3 regions of the Paucidesulfovibrio longus DSM 6739 genome follow, and region 2 is predicted to be linked to each of the others. Evidence: predicted binding sites of a transcription regulator. Region 2 holds the regulator's gene; each other region holds the start of a gene.
What was found. The regulator sigma-54, encoded in region 2, starts transcription at its own class of promoters, with help from an activator protein. The targets are predictions, from matches to a motif close to CTGGCACGGNNNNTGCTT.
Positions count from the first base shown of each region.

Region 1 (3,270 bases), on a different contig from region 2:
ACCGCCCACGCCTCGCGCGACTGCGCCGTGGAGGCGCTCCAGCACGGAGCCTACGACTATTTCACCAAGCCCTTCAGCCTGGGCGAGATGGAAGTGGTCATCCGCCGCGCCCTGGAAAAGCGCCGCCTCCAGCATGAAGTCCAGGAACTGCGCCGCTCCCTCGGCAGCCGAGGCCCTTCCGAACGGATCATCGGCCAGAGCGCGGCCATGCGCCGCGTGGTGGAACTCATCGAACGGGTCGCGCCGCTGGACGCCAACGTGCTCGTGACCGGGGAAACCGGCACGGGCAAGGAGCTGATCTCGGACACGATCCACGCCCTTTCCGAGCGCGCCGCCGGGCCGTTCATCAAGCTCAACTGCGCGGCCATTCCGGAAAACCTGCTCGAATCCGAGCTCTTCGGCCACGAGAAGGGCGCGTTCACCGGCGCGGCCGCGGCCAAGAAGGGCAAGTTCGAGCTGGCTCAGGGCGGCACCATCCTGCTGGACGAAATCGGGGACATGCCCCTGCATCTGCAACCCAAGCTCCTGCGCGCCGTGGAGCAGAAGCAGGTCGAGCGGCTGGGCGGAGCCAAGCCCGTGTCCTTCGACGTGCGCATCATCGCCGCCACCAACCAGGATCTGGCCGAACGCGTGCAGGAAAAGCAGTTCCGCTCCGATCTCTTCTACCGCCTGAACGTGGCCGCCATCCCCCTGCCCGCCCTGCGCGAGCGCATGGAGGACATCCCCCTGCTCTGCGAGCACTTCCTCGCCGGCATCAACCGCAAGCTGGGCACGGACATCCGCGGTGTCTCCAAAAGCGGAACCCGGATCATGTTCGGCTACCACTGGCCCGGCAACGTGCGCCAGCTGGCCAATACCCTGGAACGGGCCGCCATCTTCTGCCGGGGCGGGGTGATCACGGACGAGGACGTGAACATGGCCTTGCAGCGCTCCCCTGCGGACGCGGCTGCCGCGGCCCAGGCCGAAAGCCCGCCCATCGGCGTCCCGCCCGAAGGATCGGTGCAGCTCAAGGACGCGCTGCTCGAATACGAACGCGACCTGATCGTCAGCGCCCTGCGCCACTCCGGCGGGGTGCAGACCGAAGCGGCCAAGCGCCTGGGCGTCACGCCCAAGAACCTCTGGAACAAGCTCCAGAAGCACGGCATCGATCCGGCCAGCCTCGACGACTAGCCCCCAACACCTTGCCTGAGAAGGACATCCGCGCCACGGGGCATCCAGCCCCGCGCAGGCGGCCGCGCGCGTTCGCGTCCATGCCCCCCCAGCCGACCCGGCCCCTGAATGCGATCCATTTTTTGTGGATCGACGTATCCTACTGACATCACACCCAAAACAGCTTTCCCGGCCAATCACAAACCAGCCCGCCCCACGAATCGTGGATTGCGCAGGAGCGCAGCCGCGTCTCTCAAAAAGGCCGAAGCAATGCATCGGCATCTCCAAGGCCCTGTCATCACTATCATTAATGAAAATCTCTCCTTGTCCGCTCGGCTTTGGCACGCGGGTTGCTCAAGGAGAGGCAAGACTGATGAGCATTTCGCCAACGCGAAAAGAAATCAAAACTTGGAGGAGAGAACCATGTTGAACCGTATCATGAACCTGGTGAAGGACGAGCAGGGCGCCACCGCCCTTGAGTATGGCCTGATCGCCGCCCTGATCGCGGCCTTCATCGTGGGCGCGGTCACCGCCCTGGGCACCAGCGTGCGCGACACCTTCCAGGGCGTTGCGGACGACATGGCCGGAGCCGGCAGCTCCAGCTAGGCCGACGCGAGAAAGCAAGCACCGGAAGGGCCCGTCCGACCCGCACTCGGGCGGGCCCTTGCCTCGCTCCTCCTGGGGAGGATGGGAGCCGGGGACCGGCGCGCCAATCCGACTTCCGGGGGGACCATGCATCCATACATCGCCGTATTTCTTCTGGCCTCGCTCGGCCTGGCCGTGTTCACGGACCTTCGCGAGCAGCGCATTCCCAACAGCCTGACCCTGAGCACCGCCCTTTTCGGGATTCTCTTCCACGGCCTCGGCGGCTTCGTCTTCGGGCCGCAAAGCGGCGCGGGCGGCGTGCTCTTCGCCCTGGCGGGCATGGGCGTCGGTCTCGCGCTGATGCTCCCGCCCTACCTCTTCGGGGTCATGGGCGGCGGCGACGTGAAGCTCCTGGCCGCCGTGGGCGCCTGTCTCGGCTGGCAGGTGACGGTGGACGCCTTCCTGTATTCGAGCCTTGCCGGCGGGGTCTACGCCCTGGCCGTGCTGCTCCTGCGCCACCGGCCCATGCTCGGCCGCATCCTGCGAAATTTCTGGGCCGCGCTCTGGCTGCTGCTGGCCAGCCGCAAGGCCGAATACGCCCCTGTGCGCGGCGGCGAGACCCTGCCCCGGCTCTGCTACGGGCTGGCCATCGCCGCCGGAACCGGAGCGGCCATGCTCCGCGCCACCGGGCAGATCCAACACCTGACCGGCCTTGTGGCCGGATCCTTCTAGGCAAAGGGGAACCATGATGAGCCGCGCCGCCAAGACCCTGCTCCAGATCGCGCTGGCCCTGGTGCTGGCCGGAGTCACCGGACTGCTGCTCTACAACTGGATGCGCGAGGCCGCGCCCCGAAACGAGGTCCAGGCCGCGAGGCCCCGGACCGTGGACGTGGTCGTGGCGGCCCGCGACCTGCCGCGCGGCACCAAGCTCACGGCCGAGTCGCTGACCACCGCCCCCTTCCTGCCCCAGAGCCTTCCGGCCAAGTCCTTCACGGAAAAGGCCGAGTTGGAGGGCCGCGTGCTCTCCTCGCCCCTGGCCGCCAACGACCCCGTGACCGAACTGCGCCTCGCGCCCAAGGACGTGCGCACCGGCGGAGTCAGCGCCATGATCGCTCCCGGACACCGGGCCATGGCCGTCAAGGGCAACCAGGTCATGGGCCTGGCCGGATTCGTCCGTCCCGGCGACAGGGTGGACGTGCTGGCGACGCTCATGGCCGGGGAACGCGCCAGCCAGCCCACGACCAAGCTCGTGCTCGAAAACGTGCTCGTGCTGGCCACGGGCGTGGAATTCGAGGCTCCGCCCGAAGGCGGCGAGCCCTCTTCCGTGGACACCTACACCCTGGAAGTGAGCCCGGAGGAAAGCGAACGCCTGGCCCTCGCCGCGAGCCAGGGCTCCCTGCACTTCGCCCTGCGCAACGAGACGGACGACGCCTCGGTGCTCACCGAGGGGGTGGACGTGGACAAGGCGCTGGCCGCGCTGCGCCCGGCCCAGAGACCGACCGCCAAGACCCGGCGCGCCGCCGCGCCCGCCGCGCG
Region 1 is NZ_ATVA01000014.1:347,106-350,375, reverse strand. It holds gene G452_RS0110805 (sigma-54-dependent transcriptional regulator) at 1-1,170, shown strand, start outside; gene G452_RS0110800 (Flp family type IVb pilin) at 1,573-1,755, shown strand; gene G452_RS0110795 (A24 family peptidase) at 1,882-2,466, shown strand; gene cpaB (Flp pilus assembly protein CpaB) at 2,483-3,270, shown strand, end outside.
Region 1: the regulator sigma-54 is predicted to act here: its motif matches at 1,488-1,505, upstream of G452_RS0110800 (Flp family type IVb pilin).

Region 2 (3,270 bases):
TGTCGGAGGTCCATGCCCAGGGCAAGACCGCGATGGTCCTTATCCATGCCGCGAAAAAGTTCGACCATCTTCGGAAGCATGCCTGCGGGAAGCCCGTCCACGCAGAAGAAACCGAGATCTTCGAAGACGTTGAGAGCCGTGCTCTTGCCCGCACCAGAAAGCCCGGTAACGACAATCACGGGAAAAGAAACGTCTTTCTTCAAGCGGATGCCCTTCTAGGTGCCCTGCAGGAGTTGTTGAAGCCCTTCCACGCCGTCCGCTTCCAAGAAGTTCCTGCGGAATTCAGGATCTTTGAGCAGTCGCGAAATGTGCGCGAGAATGCGCAAATGAAGCCCCGCCACCTGTTCCGGGGCAATCACCAGGAAGATGATCCGGCAGGGGGCGTGATCAAGGGCCTCGAAATCGACACCCTGGGTACTGCGGGCCACTGCGACAACGATGCGATCAAGGGATTCGAGCTTGCCGTGCGGAATGGCAATGCCATCCCCGATGCCGGTCGATCCCAGGCTTTCACGGTCAAGAAGGACGCGGAGGGCCTCCTCCGCGTCCATTTCCGGAATCCTGTCGCTCACTGCGCTCACGATTTCCCGGAGCACCTCCGCCTTGGTGGCGGAGGCAAGCTCCGGCAATATCAGTTCCGTATCAAGATACTCGCCTAATCTCATTTCAGTTTCCGGGATCGATCAATCCGTAGTCGCCGTCCTTACGGCGGTAGATGACATTGACTCCCTCGGTTTCCGCGTTGCGGAATACGAGGAACTCGAACTGCAACGAATCGAGCTGCATGGCCGCTTCTTCAACAGACATGGGCTTGGGTTCGTAGTTGTCCGTGCCGGTAATGGTCGGAGCATCTCCCGCTTCGGAAAGCGAAAAATACTCCATACGCACGTCGCGGGTCTGGGCCTTGCGCCGCCTGTCCTTCATCTTCTCGCGGATCTTGCGCAGCTGGGATTCCAGCTTATCCACCACGGAATCAATCGTGGCGTACATGTCCGGCGACTCCTCATAGGCGGAGATGTGGATGTTGTCCGCGTTGAGCACCACATCGGCCTTCTGGCGAGTCTTTTCCACGGCGAGGTTGACCTGGAGATCGGACTCGTCGCTGTCCTGAATGAACTTGGATATCTTATCGAAACGCTTCTCGATGTGATCCTTCAGATGCGGCGAGGGATCAAGGTTCTTGAAGTTGAAGCTGATGTTCATACACAATCCTCCTTGAGATAGAGGTTGAGTGGGCAAGTTCAAAGAATCTGCTTACGTTTTGAGGAGGAAGGAATATTCATGGCCGAACGGTACTTGGCGACCGTCCTGCGCGCGATATTCACATCCAGCTTTTCCTTGAGCATGTCTCCTATGACTTCGTCGCTGAGCGGCCTCTTGGGATCCTCGTCGCCGATGAACTGCTTGATGAGCGCCTTGACGGATTCCGAGCCGACCTGCGTTCCGTCGCCGAGGTCCAACGCACTGTTGAAAAAGAACTTCAACTCGAAAATCCCGTGCGGTGTGGACACGTACTTGTTGGTCGTAATCCGGCTCACCGTGGATTCATGCATGCTGATGTCCTCGGCCACATCCTTGAGAATAAGCGGCTTCAGCCTGGAAACGCCCTCCTCGAAAAAGCTCCTCTGAAAACGGACGATGCTCTCCATGACCTTGTAGAGGGTGCGCTGGCGCTGGTAGAGACTCTTGAGCAGCCAGGCCGCGGAGCGCATCTTTTCCTGGAAATATTCCTTGTCCTTGCTGTTGCAGGACTTGATATCGTCCATATAAAACGAATTCAGCGTCAATCGCGGCAATCCGTCCTCATTGAGCACGATCACGAAGTCGTCTCCGTACTTGTACACGAAAACGTCCGGGCTGACGTAATGCGGCTCCGTGCTCGAATAACTGGTGCCCGGCATGGGATCGAGCTTCTGGATGATATCAAGGTACGCCTTGAGCTCGTCCATGTCGATCTTGAATTTGCGAGCCAGGGGCTTGTAGCGGCGCTTTTCCAGATCTTCGAGGTGTTCGTCCACGATCGAGTAAAGAATGGGGTCGTCGTACCCGAAGACTTCGAGTTGCACGAGCAGGCATTCGCGCGGGGAACGGGCGGCCACGCCCACGGGATCGAGACGCTGGATGCGGTGCAGCACGCTCTCGACAGCTTCCGGAGTGGCATCGACCTGGGAGAGGATGTCGTTCACATCGGCCTGGAGATAGCCTCGGTCGTCGAGGTTGCCGAGGATGATCTCGCCGATGGCGAGTTCTTCTTCCGTGAAATTCGAAAGCCGCATCTGCCAGTTGATGTGGCCGTCCAGCGACGGCTTGGAGGCAAGGCGGGCCTCGAAGGAGAGCCCCTCCTCCGGAATTTCGGCTTCACGGCTCTGCGACTGCTTGGACGTGCTGGAAAACTCTCCGATGTAGTTTTCCCAGTCCGCGTCGCGCATGAGTTCGTCCTGGGCCTGCTTCTCGGCGGTGGCCTCCTCGCGCGGAGTCTCCTCCGCACGCGCGTCCTCATCCCCTTCCTTTTCATCAAGGAATGGATTTTCCAGAAGTTCCTGCTGAACGGATTCCAGCAGCTCAAGCCGGGAGAGCTGCAACAGCTTGATGGCCTGCTGCAACTGCGGGGTCATGACAAGCTGCTGACTAAGCTTGAGTTGTTGTCTGAGTTCCAGTCCCATATCGCTCACTGCGGCGGAGTGCGGATCCGCAGTCTCAAGACTGCCTGAACAAATCCACGTCTCTCTGCATCTCGTTCGTTTATTTTCCTGCTTTCACTATGCCACAGCTTTGGATGCGGCGCAAGAATTACATCTTAAACTATTGAAAATACAGATTTACACGGCGGAAATCAGCCACCATGAAAGAACTGTACCAACCTTCATGGGGGCTGTAAATCGCCAATTGGGAAGGAAATTGCGGATCAGAGGCAGAAATTTTCGCCGAGGTAGACCTGTCTCGCCTTGGAATCCTTGACAATTTCCTGGGGACTGCCTTCAAGGATGATCGTGCCCTCGTAGACGAGATAGGCCCGATCGCAAATATTCAAGGTTTCGCGGACATTGTGGTCGGAGATGAGGATTCCGAGACCCAGTTTTTTCAAAATGGATATGATTTCCTGAATGTCGATCACGGCGATGGGATCGATGCCCGCGAACGGCTCGTCAAGAAGGATATATTTGGGATTCATGATCAACGCGCGGGCGATTTCGAGCCGTCTCCGTTCGCCGCCCGAAAGATACATGGCCTTTTGGTGCGCGAGCTTGGTGATGTTGAACATGCGCATCA
Region 2 is NZ_ATVA01000016.1:320,271-323,540, forward strand. It holds gene rapZ (RNase adapter RapZ) at 1-203, opposite strand, end outside; gene G452_RS0114375 (PTS sugar transporter subunit IIA) at 216-665, opposite strand; gene hpf (ribosome hibernation-promoting factor, HPF/YfiA family) at 667-1,203, opposite strand; gene rpoN (RNA polymerase factor sigma-54) at 1,242-2,663, opposite strand; gene lptB (LPS export ABC transporter ATP-binding protein) at 2,906-3,270, opposite strand, start outside.

Region 3 (3,270 bases), on a different contig from region 2:
CGGACGGCGTCCGCAACGGGCAGGACGAAAATCTTGCCGTCGCCGGGCTTGCCCGTCCGGTTCACTTCGATGATGGTCTTGACCACGTCGTCCACCTCGTCGTCCGGCAGGACCACGGTGATCATTCTCTTGGGATAGAGCTTGCCCTTCTCGCCCAGCAGGGCGGCGGCCTCCTCGAATCCTTCCCCGGCGCCTTCGAGCACCTTGGGGTTGACGAAGCCCTTGCCGCGGCCCTGGCACTCGTGAGCGAAGAACGCGTCCACCCCGGCCTCGGTCAGGGCCTTCTTGGTGCGGTTCATCTTCTCCATGCGCACGACGGCGATCACTTCCTTCATGCCGTGGCCTCCTCTTCGGCGGACTCCTTGACGCCGGAGCTGATGGTGTAGACATCGCCGACGTCGCTGACGAAGATCTTGCCGTCGCCGAAAGCGCCCTTCTTGCCGGAGCGCGCAGCGTTCATGATCGTCTCGATGACGAAGTCCTTGTCCGCCGCCTTGACCACGCTCATGAGCATGGTCTTGGGGATCTCGTCGTAGGTGACCTCGCCGATCTTGATGCCGCGCTGCTTGCCGCGGCCCGCCACGGAATATTTGGTGACGGCCGGAAAACCTGCGTCCATGAGGGCCGCGAGAACGTCGTCCGCTCGTTCGGGCCGGACAATGGCCCTGACCATGATCATCATGAGTTTTCTCCTCGTGCTTGAATTGAAGCGTGCTGAACGGGATATGGAAACGGACCGGGCCTTAGGCGTTGAGCAGGCCGTAGTCGAGCAGGAGCTGCTCCAGGTCGTCGATTTCCAGGGGCTTGGGGATCACGAACATCTCGTTTTCGTCGATGGCCTTGGCCAGGCCGCGGTAGGCATCGGCCTGGGGCACTTCGCCGTTCCACTCGATGACCGTCTTGCGGTTGATCTCGGCGCGCTGCACGTCGTTGTCGCGCGGCACGAAGTAGATCATCTGGGTGCCGATCTTCTTGGCCAGCTCCTGGATCATCTCCTTCTCGTTGTCCACGTTTCGGGAGTTGCAGATCAGGCCGCCGAGGCGCACGCCGCCGGACTGGGCGTACTTCATGATGCCCTTGCAGATGTTGTTGGCCGCGTACATGGCCATCATCTCGCCGGAACAGACGATGTAGATCTCCTCGGCCTTGCCGTCGCGGATGGGCATGGCGAAGCCGCCGCAGACCACGTCGCCGAGAACGTCGTAGAAGGCGTAGTCGAGTCCCTCGGATTCCTCATACGCTCCCAGGGATTCGAGCATGTTGATGGAAGTGATGATGCCTCGGCCTGCGCAGCCCACGCCGGGTTCCGGTCCGCCGGACTCGACGCACCAGGTGCCGCCGTAGCCGGGCTTGCGGATGTCGGCCAGTTCCACGTCTTCGCCTTCCTCGCGCAGGGTGTCGAGAACGGACTTCTGGGCCAGTCCGCCGAGCAGCAGACGGGTGGAGTCGGCCTTGGGGTCGCAGCCCACGACCATGACTTTGCGTCCCATTTCCGCAAGACCCGCCACCGTGTTCTGGGTCGTGGTGGACTTGCCGATGCCGCCCTTTCCGTAAATGGCTACCTTTCGCATGAGTTACCTCCGGGTTGGTTTCGTTAGCTGGCATGGTAAGGGCAAAGGGCGTGCCAGTGGCGAATTTGTGCATTTAGCAAGTTGAAATACTTGGATTAAGCTGCTGGCCTGCTCCTCTCCGGAGCGGGCGGAAACCAAGGGCAGGCGACACTGGCTACAAGACCAAATCGTAGGAGACGACAAAAACGTAGCAGGGCTGGGCGGCTGGAGTTGCAGAAAAATATTCTGCGATCTTGGCGAGTTGACGAGGCGGACAAAGCTGGCATTCAAATTGCCACGGCAGAGGCAGGAATACCCCCCAACGAGGAGAAGACCCCTTGCTGATCGACACCACGCTTCGCGAAGGCGAGCAGCTCTACGGCGCCTATTATGATCCCCCTCTCAGGCGGCGGATTCTGCTTCACCTCGCGGAGGCGGGAGTGGAGGAGGCCGAGGCGGGCTGCGTGGGCCGCGACGGACTGGCCGATTTATTGGTCTGGGCCCGCGTTGCTCTGCCCGGTCTCCGGCTGGGGGTCTGGTCCCCTTGCCGCAAGGATTGCCTGGCCCGGGCCGCGCTGCTCGGCGCGCACGTCGTCAACGTGGGCGTGCCCGTATCGGATCTGCACCTGACCCGCCGCCTGGGCTGGACCCGCAGCCAGGCGCTGGCGCGCATTCGGCGGATCCTGGACGCCTCCGCGGAACTGGGCGTGCCGCAGGTGTCCTTGGGGCTGGAGGACGCCAGCCGGGCGGATGCGGGCTTTGTGGCGCAGGCGGCGCAAACCGCCGCGCGATATGGAGCCGCGCGGGTGCGGGTGTCCGATACCGTGGGGCACGCGGGGCCGCTGGAAACGGCGCGGCTCGTGGGCGCGGTGCGCCGGGCGCTGGATGCGGAGAAGGCGGGAGTTCGCCTCGCGGTGCACTGTCACGACGACTTCGGCATGGCTACGGCCAATGCTCTGGCCGCCCTGGACAGCGGGGCGGATCAGGCCGACGTGTCCTTGCTGGGCGTGGGCGAGCGGGCCGGGGTCGCTTCCACGGAGGAACTCGCCGCCTACCTCGCGCTCCGTCGCCGTGTGGCACGGTACGACGTGGCCGTGTTGCGGAGGGCCTGCGGGCTGATCTCCAGCGCGGCCCGGATCGAGGTGGCGCGGACCAAGGCCGTTGTGGGGCGGGATATTTTTCGGTGCGAGAGCGGGCTGCACGTGCACGGGCTGGGCAAGGACACGAGTCTTTTCGAGCCGTATCCGCCCGAAGCCGTGGGCGCGGAGCGCGAGCTGGCCCTGGGCGGCAAGAGCGGCAAGGGCGCGGTGCGCGCGCTGAGCAGGGAGCTGGGACTGGAACTGGACGAGTCTTCCCTGTCCGAGGCCACGGAGCGTATCCGCAAGGCCGCCTCGGCGCTGGGGCGGCCCCTGCGGCCTGAAGAGCTGCCAGGGGTGCTGGGACGCAAGCGCAAGATCATGTGATCGTTTTTTTCGCCGCCGGTGGCCTTTGAGGGATTGTCCCAGGTTCGTCAGTCCAGAAGCGCCTTGACTCGGCCCACCTGCCCGTCCTCCAGACGGACCTTGATGCCGTGCGGATGCGTCGGGGATTTGGTCAAGAGATCGCGGACGATTCCTTCCGTGAGCTTTCCGCTGCGCTGGTCCTGCTTGAGCACGATGGCCACGTGCAGTCCGGGCCGGATGTCCTTGCGTGCCGGGACGTTCATGCGCCTTCCTCCTCG
Region 3 is NZ_ATVA01000015.1:96,540-99,809, reverse strand. It holds gene G452_RS0111570 (P-II family nitrogen regulator) at 1-335, opposite strand, end outside; gene G452_RS0111565 (P-II family nitrogen regulator) at 332-682, opposite strand; gene nifH (nitrogenase iron protein) at 744-1,571, opposite strand; gene G452_RS0111555 (LeuA family protein) at 1,889-3,013, shown strand; gene G452_RS0111550 (YwbE family protein) at 3,061-3,255, opposite strand; gene G452_RS19255 (MBL fold metallo-hydrolase) at 3,252-3,270, opposite strand, start outside.
Region 3: the regulator sigma-54 is predicted to act here: its motif matches at 1,611-1,628, upstream of nifH (nitrogenase iron protein).